Regions from separate parts of the Labrenzia sp. ATLA3 genome, predicted to be linked through region 2. Evidence: predicted binding sites of a transcription regulator. Region 2 holds the regulator's gene; each other region holds the start of a gene.

Region 1 (6,039 bases), on a different contig from region 2:
AGAGAGCCCTTTTGCGCCACGTGATTGCCAAGGACCTCGCGCAAGGCCTCATGCACCAGGTGCGTGGCCGAGTGGTTGGAACGGATTGCCGTGCGGCGGGAATGGTCGACCTTCAGTTCCAGGGCAAGTCCCGGAACCAGTTCACTTTCCTCAACGGTGACGGAATGTACGAAGAGGCCATCTGCCTTCTTCTGGGTATTCGTCACGGCCACCTTGACGCCATTGGCCAGCATCCAGCCGGTATCGCCGACCTGACCGCCGCTTTCGCCATAAAATGGCGTCTGGTTCAGAACCACGAACCCGCTTTCACCGGCAGACAGCTTGTCGACTTCCTTGTCGTCTGCGGCAAGACCGGCAACAACACCTTCGGCCGTCTCGGTTTCATAGCCGAGGAAATCCGTCGCGCCGTGTTTTTCCTTGAGTGCGTACCAGACAGCTTCCGTAGCCGCGCTGCCCGAACCGGACCAGGCCGCACGGGCTTCCGCCTTCTGGCGCTCCATCGCCGCATTGAACCCATCGATATCAACGGAGATATCGCGCGTTCTGAGCGCATCCTGGGTCAGGTCCAGCGGGAAGCCGTAGGTGTCGTAAAGCTTGAAGGCGGTTTCCCCGTCAAGACGAGTGCCGGCCTCAAGATCTTCCGTTGCCGTATCGAGCAGGCCGAGGCCGCGCTCCAGCGTCTTGCGGAACCGTGTTTCTTCCAGCTTCAGCGTTTCGGTGATCAGGTCTTCCGCACGGCTCAGTTCCGGATAGGCACGGCCCATTTCGCGCACCAGCGCCGGAACCAGCTTGTGCATCAGCGGTTCACTCGCCCCCAGGAGATGGGCATGGCGCATGCCGCGGCGCATGATGCGGCGCAGAACATAGCCACGGCCCTCGTTCGAGGGCAGCACGCCGTCGGCAATCAGGAAGCTCGTGGACCGCAGATGGTCGGCGATAACGCGGTGGCTGCCCGTGGCCTCACCTTCCGCTTCAACGCCCGTGGCATTGACAGACGCCGCGATCAGCGCCTTGAAGAGGTCGATGTCGTAGTTGTTGTGAACGCCCTGCATGACAGCGGCGACACGCTCGATGCCCATGCCGGTGTCGATGGACGGCCGAGGCAGGTCAAGACGCTCTTCCGGCGTCTGTTCGTACTGCATGAAGACGAGGTTCCAGATCTCGATGAACCGGTCGCCGTCTTCCTCCGCAGAGCCCGGAGGCCCGCCCCAGATGTGGTCGCCATGGTCGTAGAAGATTTCAGAACAGGGGCCGCACGGTCCGGTATCGCCCATGGTCCAGAAATTGTCCGATGTCGGAATACGGATGATCCGGTCTTCGCTCAGCCCGCCGATCTTTTTCCAGAGATCGAATGCCTGATCGTCTTCGGAAAAGACGGTCACCAGAAGTTTCTCTTTCGGCAGACCGAATTCCTTGGTGACAAGGTTCCAGGCCAGCTCGATTGCCACGTCCTTGAAATAGTCACCGAACGAAAAGTTGCCCAGCATCTCGAAGAAAGTGTGGTGGCGTGCGGTGTAACCGACGTTGTCGAGATCGTTGTGCTTGCCGCCGGCGCGCACACACTTCTGCGCCGTGACCGCGCGGGAATAGTCGCGCTTTTCCAGTCCGGTAAACACGTTCTTGAACTGGTTCATGCCCGCGTTCGCAAACATCAGCGTCGGATCGTTGCGCGGTACCAGCGGCCCGGACTCGACCACTTCGTGGCCGTTTTTGTTGAAATAGTCCAGAAAGGCAGAGCGGATTTCATTTACGCCGGTCATTCGGATCTCGCATCGGTCACAGCCCCGCAAATGAGGGCCTGTTGATAATCTTGGGTGCGCGGGATCTGGCTCGCTGATCCGCGCCGGAACAGCCTTTTAACTTTGACCTCCAACCCTGTCCAGCGGTTGCAAGGGCCCGACGCTACGGAAACCCGCCCGGATAAAGGCAATTTTCGCATTGCGGGTTGCAGCAATGCACCGGTCACCTGCCCGGGTGCCGCCTGACGTGTTCGAATGCCGCTCAGCCCAGACCTCCCAAAAGCAAAAGGCCCCCTTCCGGCGTACGGAAGGAGGCCCTTGGAAGACCGGACAAACGTCCGGAGCTCACGCGAGTGGCGACTGGAAGCTGAGGATCAATCCTCTGCTTCTTCCGCGGCCGCCTCGGGATCGATGATCGCTTCGGCGATCAGACCGGCGTTCTGGCGGATCGCCAGTTCGATTTCTTCAGCAACTTCCGGATTGTCCTTCAGGAACTGCTTTGCGTTTTCACGGCCCTGACCGAGACGCTGGCTGTTGTAGGAGAACCAGGCACCCGACTTTTCAACGATGTTGCCCTTGACCCCAAGATCGACCAGTTCGCCCATCTTGGAAACGCCTTCACCATAGACGATGTCGAATTCGACCTGACGGAAGGGAGGCGCCAGTTTGTTCTTGACGACTTTCACGCGGGTCTGGTTGCCGACAACTTCGTCCCGGTCCTTGATCGCGCCGATGCGGCGGATATCCAGACGGACGGAGGCATAGAATTTCAGCGCGTTGCCGCCTGTGGTGGTTTCCGGGGAACCGAACATCACGCCGATCTTCATGCGGATCTGGTTGATGAAGATCACCATGCACTTCGACTTGGAGATGGAAGCGGTCAGCTTGCGCAGTGCCTGGCTCATCAGGCGGGCCTGCATGCCCGGCAGACTATCGCCCATCTCGCCTTCAAGCTCGGCCTTCGGCGTAAGCGCGGCAACCGAGTCGATGACAAGAACGTCGATGGCGCCGGAGCGAACCAGCGTGTCGGCAATTTCCAACGCCTGCTCACCGGCATCCGGCTGTGAGATCAGAAGATTGTCGATATCGACGCCAAGCTTGCGCGCATAGATCGGATCCAACGCATGCTCCGCATCGATAAAGGCACAGATACCACCCGTTTTCTGGGCTTCGGCAACCGCATGCAGGGCAAGCGTCGTTTTACCGGACGATTCCGGCCCGTAGATCTCAACGATACGCCCGCGCGGCAGACCGCCGATCCCGAGCGCGATATCAAGTCCGAGAGACCCGGTCGAGACGGCCTGCACCTCAACAACCTGGCCCTGGCCCATCTTCATGATGGAGCCTTTGCCGAAGGCGCGTTCGATTTGGCTGAGCGCTGCGTCCAGCGCTTTTGTCTTATCCATCTGGCTGCTTTCTACGAGACGAAGTGTACTTTGCGACATGGCTTACGCTCCTTATTCCACGATGGACGTGCCGTTTCAATGAGAGCTTTGTACACATTTTGTTCTCATTTGACAAGATGGCAAAACCGATTGGTATTAAAATAGAAATGACTGTTTGTTTCCAATATGTTCTCCTTCTACTGGAAATTAGATTACCCTACGTAAGCCTTGCATGGAAACATCCCACGAATTGTAGCGCGCAACTTCGTTTGGCGATTCGCGCAACTTCACTTGGCATCCAGATATGCACTTGGGAGCTGATTGACCAAAGACTGCAGCTACTCAACAACCGAGTACGGATTAAGAATTTCCTTCACGTCGACACCGACCGCGATCTCGTCCGGATTTTTTGTACCTCGGCGCAAAATAGCACCATATCTAAGTGCTCGGACGCTATGTAGATGGCTTCGGTCCCGACCCTTTTTTTCTAGAAAATTGGCAATGGTCGTTTGGACAAACTCAAACAGCTCATCACCGCTGTGATTTACGATTACGGCGATGGTGCCTGGTCGCGTTTCGTTGATCTGATGACTTTTTTTGAGAGTTGATTCTAGGTTCTTTTTAATGCGCGCTCGATCAAACTTCCATCCAGTCCGCCAAATGACTGACTGAGCTGATTTGCATTCAAGAAAAAACTGTCGATCAGCGGCGACGCGGAAATATAGATCGGGTTTTGCCTCATCTGTCTTGTTCTCAGTCGAAAATCCAATGAGATGCCCATCTTCGTAGGTCGTGCTCGCCAGCAGGAAAAATCCCAGGGTGTGAAAGAACGCTAGATCATTTGCATATTCCTTCGCAATCGGCAGATATCGAGGATGATGTTTCCATCGTTCATCAAGCGTTTCAAACAGATATATTCGAGCTATCGCCGAAGCTACTTCGGGGTCATCCAAGTTCAACGGCAAAGTATCCAGTTTGGAACGAATTTTTTCGATCGCCCAGGTAAACGGCAGTTCTGTCACCGGTTCTGTGCCGGAGGATATGAACCTTTGATATTTTGCTTTTCGCTTGTCAGCTGGGACTCCAGACAACTCTTCGAAGCGCTTTTCCAACTGAGAAAGTCTACCTATCGAGATTGGCCGCCATGCTTGCGGTTCTTTGGGTGCACAAAAGGCAAACTGCTGAATTATCTCTGATTTCAGTGTGATACACACGTCAGGTCGATAGGCGAGAGTTTCTCCGACACCATAATTCGCGCCAACTGGCATCACGATAGTGTTCAACGGCAAGATTTCACCTGCTTGAAGCTGATTGGTCGTGCTGACCTGACCACAGTAGCCACACACAAGGTTCACATTCAAAAAACACTCAGGCAGATAAGATTCAACCAGAACGTTCCCACAACTCTGACAGACGAAATTTCGATCGACCTTCACGGTACATCTGAAGATCGGTCCTGGCCCAAACTTAGCTATCGTCGGATTTTCAGCGATTGGAATCGTCGTAGTCAACTTGATGGTTTCCCAATTGAAAACTGTCAAACAGACTAAGCTTCCGAGGTTTCAAACACCAACCTAAACGCGCTTCCACCCAGCTCTTCACTCTAGGAGCGGCTTCAACGAATAGCCGTCGTTTCAACCCCAACAACCCAAATAACATCACACTATCCGTTCGGGGAGCCCGATAGAACTCAATTGATGTACTCTGTCACAAGGCAACGGATTCGCGACATTCTAGCCCGTTCCCAGTGTAAGCCCTGTGTTGGCCATTTAGGGATTGAAGCGATGGCAAAGAAGAGACCTTCAGCAACGATACAGAACGCCAAATTTATCAACTGCGGAACTGGTATCGCAAGTGCAGGGTTCGATCTCGATATTAGAAACACCACATTCGATAATGTCGCTCGCCCCTTCGATATCAAAGGCGAGCGCGTTTCGATTTCGGGTACAAGAATAAAAAATGACCCTAAAAACTCCGTTCAAAATCCGGCGACCAGAGGAGCGCATGTAGGCTACAGAAAGCCTAACGGGCCACCATTACCTGTCTTCTGCAAAAACTGCAGAACGGTCTTTAACTCTCGAAACTACAACATCGGCAGTCCAGCTTTCTATGGCTATGACAACGAGGAAACGTGCCCTAATTGCAATTTTGAGCATGCCAAAGTTACCGATGGACTTTTCGACCTATCGAAGGAAGTTGCGCGCGCATTAGCTGAGACAGAGTTATCGCGAGATGAGTTGCATGCCTTGAACACTATAACCAGCGAACTCATCGGAAGCGCAATCACCGCGAAGAAGGCGGAGAAAAAGATAAAGGCCAGTGTGCCTAAGTTCGCAAAGTATCTGTCGGCGGCCCGAAAACTCGGTACACACGCAACGCTATACGTCGCACTTTTGCTAAACATTGGAACGTTTTACATAGCATACAACGGAAAAAGCGACGAACTTCTTGAGCAAATTTTAGAAGAGTTACAGTCCAAGGATTTCTCAGAGCACCAGATACACGACAGCTACCAAAGCAAAGTTCAAAAGAGAAGCACTAAAGTACCCAAGCACAAACCATCGAAAAGAGAAGCTTCTGGTCCTGCGGATCACCTCCCTCTGCCAAAACCCAAACCGAAACATTTTTGAACTCTCCGATAGAAATCTTATTATTGAACTATTTCCGGCAACTCACCGTCCAGGAGCTGCTGTAGGAACGCAACAGCGTCAGGTGGAAGAGGCTCACCTTCCGGCGCTTGCTGGATTGTCAACCAATAGTCAGCGCCTTGCGGAGAAGCGTTCCAGTGAAAGCAGTTTGCCAACTGCAATTTGTTACCGGCCAGCACAGCGTTGATCGCCTCACGCGAAACCGCCTCGATCTCATGTTGCATGGATTACTCCCTTGGAAAACTCAGCCGGAGAAGCAGCGTGCCC
Region 2 (6,039 bases):
TACGGATGACAGGGTCGACACCTGCAGGGGCTTCGGAGGTGTCGCGTTCGCGCCAGGTACCGTCATAGCGAGGAGGTTTGCCCTCGGCTCGGGCTTTCTCGCGCATTGCGTCGAGTTCTTCCGGCGTACTGTAGCAGCGGTAGGCCGTGCCGTTTGCCAGCATTTGCTCGACCACTTCCTTGTGGCGCTCAACGCGGGAAAACTGGGAGATTGGGTCTCCATCCCAGTCCAGTCCAAGCCAGGACAGGCCGTCGATCAGCGCGTCCACTGCTTCCTGCGTGGAGCGGGCCCGATCCGTATCTTCGATCCGCAGCAGCATCTTGCCGCCATGATGGCGAGCGAATAGCCAGTTGAAAAGCGCGGTGCGGGCGCCGCCGATATGCAGGAACCCGGTCGGAGACGGGGCGAAGCGCGTGACGATGTTCTGTGCCATGGTGCTTTATAAAAGTCTCTGTCAGTATGACGGCGCGGAGCGCGCCGAGTTGGTGGCGCGGTCTTAGCACAGGCTTTGGCGAGGCTAAATAGGCGCTTCTGCCCTTTCTTGGACCAAACGGGGAGCTGGGGTGACGTCACTGACCGGTCCGCAGGATACGACTGACAGCCGGTCGCAAACGGCACGGCATGATGATCGGGGGCAAAGTTTATCACCTGCTGCTACCGGATCTGACGCGCGTTTGAGGCGGCGTTTGTGGGCGTCGGGCGACAATCGCCATGCCAGTTCGATAATAAATTCTGCGACAGATCGTCTTTGGGATGCCCAGGGCCTCTTGTGGGTTGCCTTCGCGTTCGCAGCGGGAATTGGCGCTTACGTCTGGTTGCCTGAGGAACCGTCCTGGATGCTGTTGATGTCTGTGACGATTATCGCAGCGGTCGCAGTCTTGCGCGTAGGACAACGCGGAAAGGTGGCGGTTTCAGCCATGCTCTGTCTGGCTTTCTTCGCCGGGCTGGCTACGTCCAGTCTTCGCACTGCTTATGTTTCAACGCCGCGCCTTGCTGAACCGATAAACGCCGATGTGACCGGCGTTGTTGAGGAGGTGGATACAGGGGCGCGGGGTAGTCGGCTCGTGCTTGCGGTAACCGCCGTGAATGGTCAACCGGCGAGGGAACTCGAGTTTCCGGCCAAGGTGCGCTTGCGTGTTCCCGCTGACAGTGGGGTGCAGGTTGGGGAAACCGTTCGTGTCAATGCGCGCCTCTTTCCGCCGCCTGGCCCTGTTTTTCCTGGAGGGTATGACTATTCGTTCCGGGCGTTTTATCAGCAGATAGGTGCGACGGGTTTCAGTTTCGGGCCACCTCAGGTCATGAAGGTTCCAGGTCGCGGACTTTGGCTTCATCCCAGCGTCGCTGTTGCGAAACTGCGTAGCGATATCGCGGAACGGATCAAAGCCAGTCTTGCTGATGGACCCGAGACCGCGTTGATCGTCGCCTTGCTGGTTGGCGACCGAAGCGGCATCGGTGAGCAGCAGGAAGACGTTTTGCGTTCGGCCGGGCTCGCTCACATCCTAGCAATTTCAGGGCTGCATATGGCGCTCTTCGCCGGGGGCACCTATGGGGCCGTGTTGCTTCTTTTGTCGCTTGTTCCGATTTTGACGTTGAGGTGGCCCGTGCATAAGTGGGCAGCACTTTCAGCTCTTGGTGCTGCGGTCGTCTATCTGCTCCTCTCCGGTGGCGCAGTCGCCACACAGCGATCCTTTCTGATGATTGCCATTGTCTTTGTCGGAATTCTGTTCGGTCGGCGCGGTCTGACTTTGCGCAGTGTGGCACTGGCAGGCCTCCTGCTCCTCCTGATTGCACCCGAGCGACTGTTTTTCCCGGGCTTTCAGATGTCATTCGCAGCCGTGATCTGTCTGGTTGCTGTTTATGACTTGTGGCGACACAGAGAGCGCTTCGGATCTACCGGTGACAAAGTGTCAGGATGGGGCATGGCGACAGGCGTTTTTCTTGGCAGGTGGGTTGCCGGTCTGCTTGTGACTGCGCTGGTTGCAGGATTGGCGACCGGCATTATCGGAGCTCATCATTTCAGTCGAATTGCGCCTTATGGCGTCGTGGGCAACCTGCTGGGGATGCCCGTCTTTTCGCTGCTTGTCATGCCGATGGGGGTGCTGGCCTTCGTTCTGATGCCCTTCGGACTGGCTGCGCTCCCTCTGACAGTGATGTCTTTCGGTGTCTCGCTCCTGTTGAAGGTGGCCTCTTTTACCGCCGCTCTAGATGCCGACGGTGGCACATCGGGTAGGCTCGACGGAATGGCTGCAAGTCTGCTGTTGTCGGCGCTTTTTGCCGGCCTGCTGCTGCCTGGAAGGAAGCGTCTGTTTGCCGGATTGCCACTGCTCGCCGGGCTGCTGATTGTCATCACTGACCGGCCTCCGGACATCCAGATTGCTGCAAGCGGCTCTCGTATAGCTGCTCGGGATGATGCCGGATCCTTGAGGTACGCTGCCAGAGGACGGTCCTTTGCGACCGACCTCTGGCTCCAGTCCGAAGGCGTTCCTGAAGACGCGATTTTATCGCGCAAGATAAAGTCGCCACAAAGAAAATGCGATGATGATGGCTGCGTCGTCAGAGCATATGGACCAGGAGAAGGATCAGAGGCGCTGGAACAGGCTATGCCGTATTTAGCGATAGCTCAGCCCAGGACGTTCGAAGCGTTTCAGATGGATTGCAGGTATGCCGATTTGATCGTGACCGATCTAGTCGCTCCGAAGGGGTGCGGCTCAGGATTTGTTCTTGACCAGAAAATGCGCTCCGCACGCGGCGCGGTTTCGATCTGGTTGTCAAGAAGCGCCACTCGGCAGGAGACCGATACCAATAGGCTTTCCGATGCCCGGGAGAACCCACCTGACGGAAAGCTGAAAATCGAAAAGCTGGTGTTTGCCATCCCAGATCCGCCGCGTCCCTGGCATCAGCCAGGAACGGTCGCAAGGGAGGGGTTGCGTCAAATCGGCCATGCATCAAATGCAAAAGGGCGCGAGGACGAGTAGAGGATCAATATTGCCGAAACAGGGCAACGAGGCGTCCCTGAACACGGACACGACCAGGCCCGAAGATCCGTGTCTCATAAGCTGGGTTCGCTGCTTCCAGCGCGATTGAGGCACCTTTCTTGCGCAGTCGCTTCAAGGTTGCCTCCTCATCGTCCACAAGAGCGACGACGATATCTCCACTGTCGGCGCTGTCGGTCTTGCGGATCAGAACCGTGTCACCATCCAGAATGCCGGCTTCGATCATGGAATCGCCGCGCACATCCAGTGCGTAATGCTCTCCGCGTCCAAGCAGGTCCTGAGGCACGGTGATCGAGTGGCTGTGGGTTTGAATGGCCTCGATCGGAACGCCGGCTGCAATTCTGCCCATGACTGGAATTTCCGTGACACCGATAGCGGGTTCCGGCGCCACTTTCGCAGGTTCCGGTTTGCCCAGTGAGCCTTCTATGACTTCGGGCGAGAAGCTGCCCCTCGGCCGGGGAGCGCCCAGGCCCGGCGCGATGGAATCGGGGAGGCGCACGACCTCCATAGCTCTGGCCCGGTTGGGCAAGCGCCGGATGAAGCCACGTTCTTCAAGTGCGGTGATCAGACGGTGAATGCCTGACTTGGAGCGCAAATCGAGCGCATCCTTCATTTCGTCGAAAGACGGCGGCACACCGGTTTCTTTCAGTCTTTCGTGAATGAACATGAGCAGTTCGTACTGCTTGCGCGTCAGCATGTAGGCGTCCCCTGACCGAGAAAACATCTGGTACAAATCAAGAACATGATACCTGTTCTCATTGTGTTCTGCAAGGGTAAATGTTCTCTTACTGTTCTTGGCGTTCTGCAAGCCGCCGCGTTCAATTCGTGGCTGATGTCGCTGCGTCGTCATGCGTTAAGCGGCTTTTGATCGCTAATTCGCAGGTGACAAGCGTTGGTGCTCCACCGGCAGCAAGAATGACTTCGTGCAATCCTCAATTCTGATCGATGGCTCGTATGGGAACACAGAGCTCCTGATTTGGTGTTGTCCCGGCATACGGAGAAAGCAGTTTTTCGGAAATCAGACCTGTCATGGCATCTGCTTCGCGAAAGACGGCTCCGGCAAGGCTGCCAAGGCCGTGGACTTCATAGGGCGAACCCTCCAGCAGGAGAGCAAGTTCGCGGATGCTGTTTGTCAGGTCGGCAAATGGAGCCAGCGTCGTGATGAGGTCGTTGTCCTTGATGGGGCCGGAGTGGGTCTCGGCTTGCTGTACGCGAAACAGCGTGATTTCGGTCTCCGGTGCGCGCGAAGCCTCAAACGCTGCACCTTGCAGACCATACCCCTTGATAACGCCAGCGCGCGCTATCTAAAGCGTGTGTGGCAACAGGTGATGAAGAAGCTCTCTGCCTTCCTCGTGCCAGTAGGCGTGTACATGGGCGAACCTCTCGCCGTCCTTCCTGCCAAGAATTGCGATAGCTGTTTCAAGTATGGCACCCTTGGAGGAATGCGTGTCGCTTTACCAGGCCGCGTGGCGGTCCTTGATCGCGCAGGCAGGCATCACGAAGTCAAACGCCTCACGCGTCAGACCGGAAAGATCGAGTAGGGCCGAAGTCAGCTCATGCCGCTCGGCGTAACGACCCAGAACCTCCAGAACGGGGAGTTGATCCGTGAGGTCTATCTCTAAAGGACTGCCCGGCATCTGGTGTGTGGCAGCCGGTTTTCGGCAAAGGGACTTGATCGCTGGATATCGGCAAGTTTTCTTGGGGGCTGCCGTCTTACAGCAAGCCCATCTCAGTCAGATGCTCTCGCACCAGTTTCTTCGTGATCTTGCCATAGGCGCTGGTCGGCATCGCGGGAATAAAGAGGTAGCGTGCCGGCAGCTTGTAACGTGCGATCTTGCCGTTGAGATAGTCTGTCAAAGCCTGAGGGTCGGGGGCTTTGCCCTGGGCTGCGACACAAACGGCAAGTCCGACTTCGCCCCATTGTCTGTCTGGAATGCCGAGAATTGCGACTTCGGAGATTTCCGGATGTGTGAGCAGTATTTCCTCGACTTCCTTCGGATAGACGTTGGAGCCACCCGAAATATACATGTCCGAAGCACGGCCGGTCAGGAAAAGGTAGCGCTGTTCATCCATGTGGCCGATGTCACCCGTTCGGAACCAGCCATTTCTGAATGATTTTTTGTTGGCTTCGACGTCATCCAGATATCCTGCGCAGACAGCCGCACCGATAACGCAGACTTCACCCGTTTCATTGGGGGGCAGGTGATTGCCGTCTTCGTCCTGGATCGACACCTCTATGCCGGTGCGCTCCGTGCCGCAGGTGCCACTGCGTGTCTCGGGCCCGTCCTCCAGAAAATGATCCTGTGGCCGCAACACAGTTATGTTTCCGGTGACCTCGCCAAGTCCGTAGTATTGAACCAGAACGTTGCCCAGTTTTTGGAGCGCCAGTTTCTGGTCTTCCCGGTACATGGGGGCGCCCGCATAGATGACGTGGCGAAGGCTCGAGTGATCGAACCGGTCGACCGAAGGATCTTCCACCAGGCGTTTGACGATTGTCGGAACCGTGAAAAGATTGCTGATCTTGTGTTTTTCGATGAGCTCGAAAGCGGTGGCTGGATTGAAACCACCTCGCGGCAGAAGCACATGTGCGGAACCGGCCACAAACTGTGCGATGAGTTGAAGCCCAGCGCCGTGCGACAACGGCGCTATCACCAGCGACGCGTCCTGTTCCGTGGTTCCTGGCAACAGATCCGCCATGTAGTTGACGCAGACGAATCCGATTTGCCCGTAACTGAGGACGACAGCCTTGGGGCGACCTGTGGAGCCAGACGTGAAGAACAACCAGCACGGATCGTCGTAGTCTACGCGCTCGTTGGCAAAGGCGTGTCCCAAGTGGCGGGAGACGAGATCCTCGTAGTTGGTGCCAAAATCGCTCGACCCTATTGTCACACACCCTGCTAGCTGGGGTCTTGCGTTCCGCACGGCATCGGCCTGGGCACTGAAACTTGAGTCACACAGGAATACCGTCGCCCTTGCTTTTTCTGCTGCATAAGCGGTCTCGCCAGGCGCTTGTCGGAAGTTGCAGGGAACCCATATGGCCCCGAGA
Region 3 (6,039 bases), on a different contig from region 2:
GTGAACGACAAACCGTCCGGCCTTCACCGGCTTCAGCCCTTCCAGAGACTTTTCCACCCAGTTGATGTCCGGCAGTTCTTCCGCTTCCAGCGGCGCGGCGAAGGCATCCGCGCCGACACGGTCACGAACGGTCGCAGCCGCATCATCCGGCTCCATGTCGAACAGAAGGATTTCAGCCGCCCAGAGGCGCCCATCCGGCGTTGCTTCATAGATCGTCACCGGATTGCCGTCGTCCTCGAAGGCCCTTTCAAGGATTTCGGAGATCCGCTTGGCTTCCAGTTCTTCAGCCGTGATCCGCACCCGGATGGTTTTCATTGCCGCTCGCGCCTGTTGTTGTTGGGGTCAAGGCGTGCGGTATAGCGGGAAGCGGCAGCCGATGCCAGCTTGAAACGGCGGGTGGACTGGGCAAACCGGGCCTACGCCCCATTTGCATAGGAAATGCGAGGAAACACCCATGACACGCCTTTTTTCGCAAGCGTTTTGGCACTCCGCAGGTGTGGTGCTGCTCGCCGCAGCCATCTGCCTCACCCTGCTCGTGCTGCCAGCCGGTGCGACGGCAGAACAGGACGCCCTGTTCAAGGCCTTGAAAAATGCGCCGACAGAGGAAGAAGCCAGCCGGATAGAAGACGACATCTGGAATAGTTGGCTGGATGCTGCCCCAAGCCCGGATATCCGGAAAAAAGTGGATGAGGCGATGCGACGGCGCGACGGTTACGACTTTCAGGGAGCAAAGGAGTTGCTCGACCAGGTCGTGGCAGAGGCTCCGGACTATTCGGAAGGCTGGAACCAGCGCGCCTTCATCCTGTTCCTGCAAGGCAACTATGAAGCCAGTCTGGACGATATCGAACGCGCCCTGGAGCTGGAACCCCGCCACTTTGGAGCCCTGTCCGGAAAGGCAATCATCCTGATGACGCTTGGCCGGGTGGATGCAGGACAGGAAGTTCTGCGGGAAGCGGTTGGTATTCACCCGTTCCTGAAGGAGCGCGACATGCTGATCAAACCACAGGGCGTTGACCTTTAACGCATTAGGAGCGAGCAGCCCCCGCTTTGCCGTTCCTATCCAAGAGAAACAGCGTGCGGGAGCATTCCGGTCAACGTTCTGGCAACGCGCCGGTCAGTGCCGTTCGACGAAACTGTCGATGACCTTCTTCACCCCGGCCTTTTCAAAATCGATGGTCAGCTTGTTGCCTTCGATCGACTTGATCGCTCCATAGCCGAACTTGATGTGAAACACGCGTTCGCCAACAGAGAATTCCGACGGCGTGTCGCTGACGGATTTCGCGACCAGTTCCCCTTCGATGGTCAACGGTCCCTGTCGCTTCTGCCGTGCGGACTGGTAGCCGCGCCCGCCACCATCGGAAAACCCGCTGGAGGACTTCTTGGCACGTTGTGCTCGTTGCCAGCCCGGCGTGGAATAGCTGCCCTTGTCGAACGGATCGTGGCTGTCGAACCGCGACGCGCCATACCCGCCGCCGCCATAGCCACCATAGTTGGACGAGGCTTCCGCGATCTCCACATGGTCCGGCGGCAGTTCATCCAGAAACCTTGAGGGGACGGTTGACTGCCAAAGGCCGTGAATGCGTCGGTTGGATGCGAAGTAGAGCTTCGCACGTTTTTTCGCCCGAGTGATACCGACATAGGCCAGCCGGCGTTCTTCCTCCAGACCAGCGCGGCCGGATTCGTCCAGCGCGCGCTGATGCGGGAACAGACCTTCTTCCCAGCCGGGCAGGAACACGGTGTCGAACTCCAGCCCCTTTGCCGAGTGCAGCGTCATGATGGACACGGCGTCGGTCACATCCGCGCTGTCCCGGTCCATGACGAGAGAGATATGTTCCAGGAACCCGGCCATGGATTCAAAATCGTCCATCGACCGGATCAGTTCCTTCAGGTTGTCGAGCCGCCCCGGCGCTTCCGCCGAGCGGTCCTGCCGCCACATCTCCGTATAACCGCTTTCGTCCAGGATGATTTCCGCCAGTTCGGTGTGTTTCATCTGGTCGAGTTGGCGCCGCCAACGCTCGAAGTTGTCGAGCACGGATTTCAGTCCGTTACGCGGCTTAGGCTTCAGTTCCTCGGTGTCGATCAACTGACTCGCAGCCTGCATCAGCGGGATTCGTTCCGCCCGGGCGACACCATGCACCAGCTTGAGCGTCGCATCGCCAAGGCCACGCTTCGGCGTGTTGACGATACGCTCGAACGCCAGATCGTCCGCGGGTTGCACGACACAGCGGAAATAGGCCATGGCATCGCGGATTTCCATACGCTCATAAAAGCGCGGACCGCCGATGACCCGGTAGTTCAGCCCCAACGTAACGAAACGGTCTTCGAACTCGCGCATCTGAAAGGACGCGCGCACCAGAACCGCCATTTCATTGAGCGAATGACCCTTGGCCTGAAGGGACTCGATTTCGTCGCCAATGGTGCGGGCTTCTTCCTCGCCGTCCCAGACGGAGGCCACCGACACCAGATCGTGGTCCGGCTCTTCGAAATCGGTGAACAGCGTTTTGCCGAGCCGGCCTTCGTTGAAGGCAATCAGGTGAGACGCTGCCGCCAGTATGTGGCTGGTCGAGCGGTAATTACGCTCAAGGCGAATGACTACCGCGCCTTTGAAGTCGTGTTCGAAGCGCAGGATGTTGTCCACTTCCGCCCCGCGCCAGCCATAGATCGACTGATCATCGTCACCGACGCAGCAGACATTCGGATTGCCCTGCGCCAGCAGCCGCAGCCACAGATACTGGGCTATGTTGGTGTCCTGATATTCATCCACCAGCATGTAGCGGAACCGGCGCTGATATTCCTTCAGAACATCGGGCTGGGTCTTGAACAGCGTGATGACATGCAGCAGCAGGTCGCCGAAATCGGCCGCGTTCAGGATCGACAGGCGTTCCTGATATTCCTCGTAAAGCTTGCGGCCCTTACCGTTGGCAAACGCCCGCGCCTCCCCTTCCGGGACATCCTTTGGCCCCAGCGCCCGGTTTTTCCAGCTATCCAGAATTCCAGCGAAGGTCTTGGCCGTCCAGCGCTTGTCGTCCAGCCCCTCGGCCTGGATGATCTGCTTGATCAGGCGGATCTGGTCGTCGGTGTCGAGGATCGAGAATGACGATTTCAAACCGACCAGTTCGGCATGCTTGCGCAGGATTTTCACGCAGATGGAGTGAAACGTGCCGAGCCAGGCCATGCCTTCCACATTGCCGCCGACAAAACCGGCGATGCGCTCTTTCATCTCGCGCGAGGCCTTGTTGGTAAAGGTGACGGCCAGAATTTCGGAAGGACGTGCAAGGCCAGACGCCAGAATGTGGGCGATGCGGGTCGTCAACACACGGGTTTTCCCGGTTCCTGCACCCGCCAGCACCAGAACCGGCCCTTCGGTGGTTTCCACCGCCAGCTGCTGTTCCGGGTTCAGCCCGGTCAGATAATCCGGCGCCCGCCGTGCCGCCATCGCCCGGGCCGCGATCCCGCCTTGCGGCCGCACCGGTGCAGGCGCGGGCTCTGCCCGCGTGCCGATAGGCTGGAAAGGATCGTCAAAGGAATCGTCGTACCCGTCCGGGTCGGTCATGGTTTACTGGTCCGGTTTCAAGCGCTTGTTTTGAGAACAATATAGCAACATACCTGCGCTGGCGAGGCGCGAATGTCCGATTTGGTGGGGACAAGAGCCGGGCTTTCCTGATTTGCTCCGGCAACTGCGTAAAGCAACCACGGTTTGACACAGCGGCGACAGAGTTCAGGAAACCCGAAGGCTCGCGGCTGCGGCCAACACAGGTGGGTACTGGATCCCGGTCTTGCCGCTTCGCGTCAAACCGGGATGACAACGGATGGCGTGGCGCCCTGCGAAATGAAAACAAAGCCCCTGCCCGCTATTTGGTCATCCCCGCGAAGGCGGGGATCCAGTAAACGCAGGTGCCCGAAGTTCAGGTCATTTCACAGCCGGCGAAATCCTGTCTTTTCTTCAAAACCGCGAAAACTTGTTGGAAGGAGCCTTCAGGCCCCTACCAGGTCGAACCAGTCATCTTCGGAAATCACCTCGATCTCCAGCTCCTGCGCCTTTTTCAGCTTGGAGCCGGCGCCGGGGCCAGCCACCACAAGGTCGGTCTTTTTAGACACGGAACCCGCGGTCTTGGCACCGAAGCGTTCGGCCATGGCCTTGGCTTCGTCGCGTGTCATGCGCTCCAGCGAGCCGGTGAAGACCACCGTCTTGCCGGCGACCGGCGAGCCCGAGGCATCGACCTTTTCCGCATCCTTCGGCGACACCTCACCCAGAAGCGCATCAAGCTGGTCGAGATTGTGCTGTTCGGCGAAGAATTCCGCCAGCGCCTCGGCAACGATATGTCCGATGCCGTCGATATCGTTGAGTTCGGCCCAGGGCTCCCCCTCCATATCGTGCACGGCCTTCATGGCGGCGTAGAACGTTGCCCAGGAGCCGTAGGCACGCGCCAGCAGCTTGGCATTCCCCTCCCCGACGTGGCGAATGCCGAGGGCGAAAATGAAGCGGTGGAGATCGATCTCGCGCCGGGCATTGATTGCCTCGAACAGGTTCTTTGCCGAAACGGCGCCCCAGCCTTCCCGGTTGCGCAGCTTGGTGAGAGAGCGTTTGTCCCGTTCCTCCAGCGTGAAGATATCTGCCGGAGCCATCACCAGGCCTTCCTTGTAGAAGGCATCGACCTGCTTGTCGCCTAAGCCTTCAATGTCGAAGGCATTGCGCGACACGAAATGCTTCAGCTTTTCCGTTGCCTGCGCCGGGCAGATCAAGCCGCCGGTGCAGCGGCGCACGGCATCGCGGCGGCCGGTGTTTTCCTTTTCCTCGCGCACCGCGTGGCTGCCACAGGCCGGGCAGATTGTCGGAAACTCGAAGGCTTCCGCCCCTTTGGGGCGCTTGTCCAGGTCGATATCGACAATCTGCGGAATGACATCGCCGGCGCGCTGGATCTTGACCGTATCGCCGATGCGCAGGTCCTTGCCACCGCGGATCGGCTCACCATCCTGGCCGATCCCCTTGATATAGTCTTCGTTGTGCAAGGTTGCGTTTGAAACGACGACACCGCCCACCGTGATCGGCTCCAGCTTGGCAACCGGCGTCAAGGCGCCCGTGCGGCCAACCTGGATCTCGATGTCGTTGAGGATGGTGAAGGCCTGTTCGGCCGGAAACTTGTGTGCAATCGCCCAACGGGGAGACCGCGAGACAAATCCGAGGCGCTCCTGCAGGTCCAGACGGTCGACCTTGTAGACCACGCCATCGATATCGTAATCGAGTTGGGCTCGGCTTTCCTCGATGCCGTGATAGACCTCAAGTAACTCCTCGACGGTTTCACAGCGCTTCATCAGCGGATTGATCTGAAAGCCCCAGGCTTCCAGTTGCTTGACCATGCCGAACTGGGTGTCTTCCGGCAGCGCGCTCATTTCGCCCCAGGCGTAGGCAAAGTAGCGCAGCGGGCGGGAGGCCGTGATTTCGGACTTCAACTGGCGCAGAGAGCCTGCCGCAGCGTTGCGCGGGTTGGCAAAAACCTTGCCGCCATTGGCTGCCATACGATCGTTCAGCGCCTGAAAATCCTTGTGCGCCATATAGACTTCGCCGCGCACCTCCACCACGTCCGGCACCGTGCCGGATAGTTTTTCGGGAATGTCCTTTATGGTCTTCGCATTCTCGGTGACATTTTCACCCGTCGTGCCGTCACCGCGCGTTGCCGCATAAACCAGCGTGCCGTTTTCATACCGAAGAGACAGAGACAGACCGTCGATCTTCGGCTCTGCGGTAACCGCCAATGCGCCCATCAGCGGATCGTATTTCAGAAACCGGCGCACGCGGCCGACGAAATCCCGGACGTCGTCGTCATTGAAAGCATTGTCCAGCGACAGCATCGGCACCCGGTGGGTGATCTTGCCGAACCCGGAGGCCGGTGCCGCCCCAACCTGTGCCGACGGACCATCTGCAAGAATCAGATTTGGAAACCGGGCTTCAATTGAGGCATTGCGCCGGCGCAGGGCATCATAATCCGCGTCCGAGATGACCGGGGCATCTTCCTGGTGATAACGCCGGTCGTGTTCGGC
Region 4 (6,039 bases), on a different contig from region 2:
ACGCTTATCCGGGCTGTTTAAGACGGCCGCGAACGCATCCGGCGTATATGTCTGCAGAACGTGCCTGGCGTGACTGTCGGGTATGCCCTCAAGGGCGTAAGTATCCAGCCAAACTTCGATCGAAAGTGCCGCCAAGGCATCGAAATCCGAGGTGATTGCTTCACTGAGTTCCGCGTTCACAGGCAAACCAGGTGTTGGCATGTCGAACCGTGTGATGACGTTCCTCACGAGCCGGCTGCCAGCCTGACCGGTTTGAAGCTCATGCGGTGGTGAACCGTCGGTCCATGGCGCTCCAGAGCCACCTGATGCTGCGGTACGCCATATCCCTTGTGCCGGGCAAACCCGTAGTCCGGAAAACTGGCATCCAGATGCACCATCATCCGGTCCCTAGCGACCTTGGCCACGATGGAGGCCGCCGCCACGCACAGGCAGCGCCCATCGCCCTTGATCAGCGCTTGTCCGGCCTGTTTCAGACCCTGCGGCACGTCGCGGCCATCGACCAGAACGTAATCGGGAACAAGAGGCAGGTGATTGACGGCCCGCACCATGGCCGTCAGGGTCGCGGTGCGAATGTTCAAAGCATCAATGGTTGCCGGTGACGTACTTGCGAGCGAGACATGGGCCGTTGCGACAATCTGTTCGTAGAGCTCTTCACGCCGGGCCTCGGTCAGTTTCTTGGAATCGTTGAGGCCGTCGGGCAGCCGGTCGTAGTCAAGGATAACGGCTGCGGTTACGACAGGCCCCGCCCAGGGGCCGCGACCGGCTTCGTCGACACCGCAAAGCCGACCGTCAAATGCGGCCGCGTGTTTGCGCTCAATCGCAAGATCCGGGCTATCGGGAAAGGCAAGATCGAAAAGGGAAGGGCTGAACGTCATGCCACGCACCCTGCCGCCGGACAGGCCGTTTCTCAAGATGCCGCGTCAAAAGAGATCCAATTGCACACCGCCTTTTTGCGGCTGGACGAAGGCTTCCGTATTGAGTTTCTTCCGACGGAGATTAAGGCCGAGCCGTTTCGCTGCCAGCGAGAACCGTTTGGCAATCTGATCGGCATAAGGGCCGCGTCCGCGCATGCGCTCCCCCCATTTGGCATCGTAGTCTTTGCCGCCGCGCATGGATCGGATCAGGTTCATCACATGGCGATAGCGGTCTGGCCGCTCGCGCAGCAGCCAGTCGCGAAACAGCTCGGAAACTTCCAGCGGTAGCCGCAGCAGGATGTAGGCGACTTCCGTTGCGCCATGCTCGGCTGCCGCTTCCAGCACGTTTTCAATCTCGCTGTCGGTCAGGGCAGGGATCACCGGCGCCATCATCACCGATGTTGGAATTCCGGCATCCGAAAGCGCCCGCACAGCCTCAAGCCGCTTGTGTGGCGCGGAGGCGCGCGGCTCCATCGCGCGGCAGAGCTTCTTGTCGAGCGTCGTGACCGACAAGGCCACCTTCACAAGGTTTCGCTCCGCCAGCCTCGACAATATGTCGATATCACGCGTTACCAGCGCCGACTTGGTAACGATGGCGACGGGGTGGGAGCAATTGTCCAGAACCTCCAGGATCTCACGCATCAGCTTGTAGCCGCGCTCCATTGGCTGATAGGGATCCGTGTTGGTGCCTATGGCGATCACGCGCGGTTGGTAGCCCTGGCGGGACAGCTCACGTTCCAGAAGCTGCGCGGCGTTGGGTTTGGCAAACAGCCTTGTTTCAAAATCGAGCCCCGGAGACAGCCCCATGAAAGCATGGCTTGGCCTGGCGAAGCAGTAGATACAGCCGTGCTCGCAGCCCCGGTAGGGATTGATCGAGCGGTCGAAGGAAATATCAGGCGATTCGTTCCGGGTGATGATTGTCCTTGCACGCTCTTCCTGAACCTGGGTCTTCAGCGGCGGCAGGTCTTCAAGGCTTTCCCAGCCGTCGTCAAAATATTCGCGTGACAGCTTTTCGAACCGGCCGGAGGCGTTGATTGCCGCCGCGCGTCCCCGCCGCCTGTTCTCGGCGACGGAGCGGACATCGGGCACGTTGCCGGTCACGTCGGCTGCAAGGGAAATCTCTTCGGGATGGCTGAGGGGCACGCGGCAAGGTCCAGGTTATGGGTTGGAACATAACGGGAACATTATCACGGTGCCGACGTGATGCAAGGTGTCGTTTACGTCCCGCGCGGTCAGGACTTCAAAAGATGGTGGAGTTTTGCGCTAGCTGTAAACTCAGGAACCGTCACGGTCGCCGCTGCCTGGGTGGCGGCCAAGGTATTTTACCAGAATTGCATCCAGCGTGCCGTCCGACTGCATCTGGCGAATGGTTGCATCATAGCGCCCTGGCAGGCTCTCGATTTCCGGAAAAGTGGAGGCTTTGGAAAAGACGTTGTAATAGGGCTTGGTGATCAGCGGTTGAGGCAAAGTGGCCAGTTGAGCCAGACGCCCGGCCTTCTTTTCCTCGTAAAGCGTGCTGATCGTGTTCATGGGAACAGCATCAACACGTTTGGCCAGAAGCATTCCGATTTGCAGGTTGTTGCTGGCAATCGTCTGGAAATCGAGGCCGGACGCAAGAAACTCCGGCGTATAGGAAAAATCCTGGGTGATGCCGATCTGAAGTCCCTGCAGGTCGTCATAGGAGTCAAACTGAATTGACCCGGCATCTTCCGCACGGATGAAAAAGCGCCAGCTGATGTCGATGTAACTTTCCTGCGGATAGATGAGATACTCCATCCTGTCCTGATTTTTGGAAAACAGCAGCAGCATGTCCGCACGCCCGGCACGTGCTTCCTGTTGAATGCGGGTGCCGGATTCGACAAATGTCAGCGAATAGGAAAGGCCGAGGCGGCGCATGACCTCATCGAGAACCTCTACGTCGATGCCTTGATAGACCCCGTGGTCGGCGAACTTGTAAGGCTCTTCAGGCGTAGCCAGCACCACGAGGTCTCGCGCTGACGCAGTCGCGGCCTGCAAAGCCAGTGCCAGGACAAACCCGGCAAACCCCGCAAATAACCGCCCAGGGGACCGCGCCAGGCAGTGTCGGCCGAAGTTTGGCTTTTGATCAGGTGTCGTCATAGCGCCTGTTGCCTGTGTCCTGGTCGGGAAGCAGGCCTTCAGCTTTGGCGTGCTCTCTTAAAATAAAATGAAATCCAGTCCGGCGTTTCGCAGAAACGGGTCAAATTTCCAAAAAAGTCTGCATGAATATCGCTCAATGGCAGGGTGAACCAAATTTTCAAAGGGATTTTCGTTATTTGGAACAGGTACTGGTGCAGCATTCACCCGGTCTTTTATTTTCCTGCGACCAAAGTAGACATTGCCACACGCTATATCACGTTGCGTACGTGGCTGATTATTGCATTGTGTCAAGAAGCCGAACAAAAAACTGCGCCTGCTTTGTCGGTGACACTCGCACTTTGAAAAAAATCATGTAAAACTTGAGGCCATGATTAGCGTCATCATTGCGACAAGAAATTCTGAATCCGAACTGATTCACGCGCTTTCAGCCCTGGTGCCGGCGGCGGCAGAAGGTGTTGTGCGCGAAGTCATCGTGGTTGATGGCGGGTCCTCGGATAACACGGAAAAAGTTGCTGACGCTGCAGGGTGTGTCTGGATCAACCGCAGCACCGCATCCCGCAGCGAGCGCCTGGCCTATGGGGCTTCCGTGGCAAGCCGGGGAGAGTGGCTTCTGTTTCTGCGGCCGGAAACGCTTCTGGAAAGCGGCTGGCATCATGAAGCCCAGGCCTTCGTCGAGCGTGCGGCCCGTGCGCCCAAGGGCCCGCGGACAGCAGCCAGTTTCAGCCTTCGCTACGAAGCCTTCGGCCTGAGCGCACGGCTGAGCGAGTCCTTCGCGGCCCTGCGGTCGCAACTGCTCGGCATGCCCTACGGCAACCAGGGCCTCCTCATTTCCAGGCAGTTCTATCAAAAGCTCGGCGGTCATCGGCCACTGCCCGAGTTGGAAGATCTCGATATCGCCAAGCGGATCGGGCGCGGGCGGATGGTGTTCCTGCGGGCGGCTGCGGTTTCTTCCGGAGAGCCTGAGCAGGAACAGCTTGTGTCACGCCTTCGTCAGGCCTTCGCACGGTTCTGCGTCGGCACTCTGCGTATTCCGGCAAGCGTTGCCGTCAAGCTGCACGGGTAAGGCCTCGGCGCCCACCGTTCGGGCACCTTCCGAACGATCAAGTGAGATCAGGCCTCGCGCAGTTTGCCGCGCTTCAGGTGCTCATCAAGCCGGGGCATGATTTCCACGAAATTGCAGGGCATGTGCCGATAGTCCAGCTGCCATTTCAAGATACCGTCCCAGGCATCCTTGCAGGCGCCCGGTGAGCCGGGCAGGGCGAAGATATAGGTCGCCCCGGCGACACCACCGGTGGCGCGCGACTGGATCGTTGACGTGCCGATCTTGTCGTAGGAGATCCGGTGAAAGACCTCGGAAAAGCCGTCCATCCGTTTTTCGAACAGCGGCTCCATGGCTTCCGGCGTCACATCCCGCCCAGTAAAGCCGGTGCCGCCGGTGGAGACGATCACATCCACGCCCTTGTCTTCGATCCACCCTTTGACGACCGCCTGAATGGCCGGAATGTCATCGGTGACGATCTGCCTGTCCGCAAGCACATGCCCGGCCTTTTCGATCCGGTCTGCCAGCGTGTTGCCGGACCTGTCCTCTTCAAGCTTGCGGGTGTCTGAAACCGTCAGCACAGCAATGTTGAGCGGAATGAACGGACGGCTTTCATCGAGACGGGACATGGCGAACTCCTTTGCTCTCCAGACATAGGCGATCGGCGCACCGGCTTCCAGAGGCTGCTCGCAAACTGTCGTGGCAAATGTGTTTTGAAATAAAATTACAAAAAATAACAAGATTGAGACACTTGCAAAACAGTTAGGTCAGTATTATTGACTTAAATAGCCAATCAAAAAGACAATGAGCCAACAATGACAACCTGGGAAAGCCTCTACGCCCGACGCGCCAGTCGCATGCGCGCTTCCGAAATCCGTGAACTGCTGAAACTGCTGGACCAGCCGGATGTGATCAACTTTGCCGGTGGTATTCCCGATCAAGCCCTGTTTCCCGCTGAAGCGTTCAAGGCCGCCTATCAGGAAATCCTGGCGGGTGAGAGCGCAGGCCGTGCCCTGCAATACGGCATGAGCGAGGGCAGCGCCCGCCTGCGCGACTGGATCGTCAGCCATATGCGCCGCCTCGGGGTCGAGTGTGGGCCGGAGAATATCCTGGTCACGTCGGGCTCTCAGCAGGGGCTGGATTACATCGGCAAACTGTTTCTGACCGAAGGCGACACCGCACTGGTGCAATGGCCGACCTATCTGGGCGCACTGCAGGCCTTCAATGCCTATGAGCCTGGCTACGACCGGCTTGACCCCGGGGCCAATCGCCCGGCAGAAGACTATGCGGCGGCGGCGCGCGAAAGGGGCGGACGGGTCAAATTTGCGTATCTGTCTCCCGACTTTGCCAACCCGACCGGCCTGACGGTTGATCTGGCTGAGCGAAAGCGTCTTCTGGCGCTGGCCGGGGAACTCTCCTGCGCGGTCATTGAGGATTCGCCGTATGAGGCACTGCGTTACGACGGCGAACCGCTGCCGCCGATGCTGGCTCTCGATTGCGAAGCCTCGGGCGGGATCGACAAAGCTCGTACGCTCTACTGCGGCAGCTTTTCCAAGTCACTCTCGCCGGGATTGCGCCTCGGTTGGATCTGCGCGGCGGCTGACGTTATTTCCAGACTGGTACTGATCAAACAGGCAAGCGACCTGAATTCGCCGGTGCTCAACCAGGAAGCCATGGCCCGGGTTGCCGAGAGTGTTTTCGAGGCGCATACGGCAAAGACGAATACGGTCTACAAGGCCCGCCGCGACGCGATGCTGGCGGCGCTGGAAAAGCACATGCCGGCAGGCGTTAGCTGGACCCGGCCGGAGGGCGGCATGTTCGTCTGGATGACGCTGCCCGAAGGGGTGGATGCAGCCGCTCTGCTGGAGACTTCCATCGAAACGGCACGGGTCGCCTTCGTGCCGGGACGCGCCTTTCATCCGGACGGTACCGGCGCAAACACCCTGCGGCTCAGCTTTTCCTGTAACG

What was found. The regulator LexA, encoded in region 2, represses DNA repair genes until DNA is damaged. The targets are predictions, from matches to a motif close to TGTTCNNNNTGTGTTCNG.
Region 1: the regulator LexA is predicted to act here: its motif matches at 3,301-3,318, upstream of recA (recombinase RecA).
Region 3: the regulator LexA is predicted to act here: its motif matches at 3,586-3,603, upstream of AC2A6O_RS28200 (ATP-dependent helicase).
Region 4: the regulator LexA is predicted to act here: its motif matches at 2,081-2,098, upstream of AC2A6O_RS16885 (PA0069 family radical SAM protein).

What each region holds. Positions count from the first base shown of each region.
Region 1 is NZ_JBXUKV010000004.1:330,965-337,003, forward strand. Features, by position in the region: gene alaS (alanine--tRNA ligase) at 1-1,760, opposite strand, end outside; gene recA (recombinase RecA) at 2,114-3,184, opposite strand; gene AC2A6O_RS12995 (hypothetical protein) at 3,463-4,635, opposite strand; gene AC2A6O_RS13000 (hypothetical protein) at 4,909-5,754, shown strand; gene AC2A6O_RS13005 (hypothetical protein) at 5,775-5,996, opposite strand; gene AC2A6O_RS13010 (hypothetical protein) at 6,000-6,039, opposite strand, start outside.
Region 2 is NZ_JBXUKV010000009.1:206,415-212,453, forward strand. Features, by position in the region: gene gltX (glutamate--tRNA ligase) at 1-433, opposite strand, end outside; gene AC2A6O_RS24870 (ComEC/Rec2 family competence protein) at 846-2,975, shown strand; gene lexA (transcriptional repressor LexA) at 2,980-3,690, opposite strand; gene AC2A6O_RS24880 (hypothetical protein) at 3,917-4,534, shown strand; gene AC2A6O_RS24885 (acyl-CoA synthetase) at 4,707-6,039, opposite strand, start outside.
Region 3 is NZ_JBXUKV010000014.1:27,899-33,937, forward strand. Features, by position in the region: gene AC2A6O_RS28190 (50S ribosomal protein L11 methyltransferase) at 1-315, opposite strand, end outside; gene AC2A6O_RS28195 (tetratricopeptide repeat protein) at 455-1,021, shown strand; gene AC2A6O_RS28200 (ATP-dependent helicase) at 1,115-3,553, opposite strand; gene ligA (NAD-dependent DNA ligase LigA) at 3,976-6,039, opposite strand, start outside.
Region 4 is NZ_JBXUKV010000006.1:28,424-34,462, forward strand. Features, by position in the region: gene AC2A6O_RS16875 (GNAT family N-acetyltransferase) at 1-228, opposite strand, end outside; gene rnhB (ribonuclease HII) at 225-875, opposite strand; gene AC2A6O_RS16885 (PA0069 family radical SAM protein) at 921-2,033, opposite strand; gene AC2A6O_RS16890 (substrate-binding periplasmic protein) at 2,190-2,897, opposite strand; gene AC2A6O_RS16895 (glycosyltransferase) at 3,400-4,095, shown strand; gene moaB (molybdenum cofactor biosynthesis protein B) at 4,143-4,700, opposite strand; gene AC2A6O_RS16905 (aminotransferase-like domain-containing protein) at 4,887-6,039, shown strand, end outside.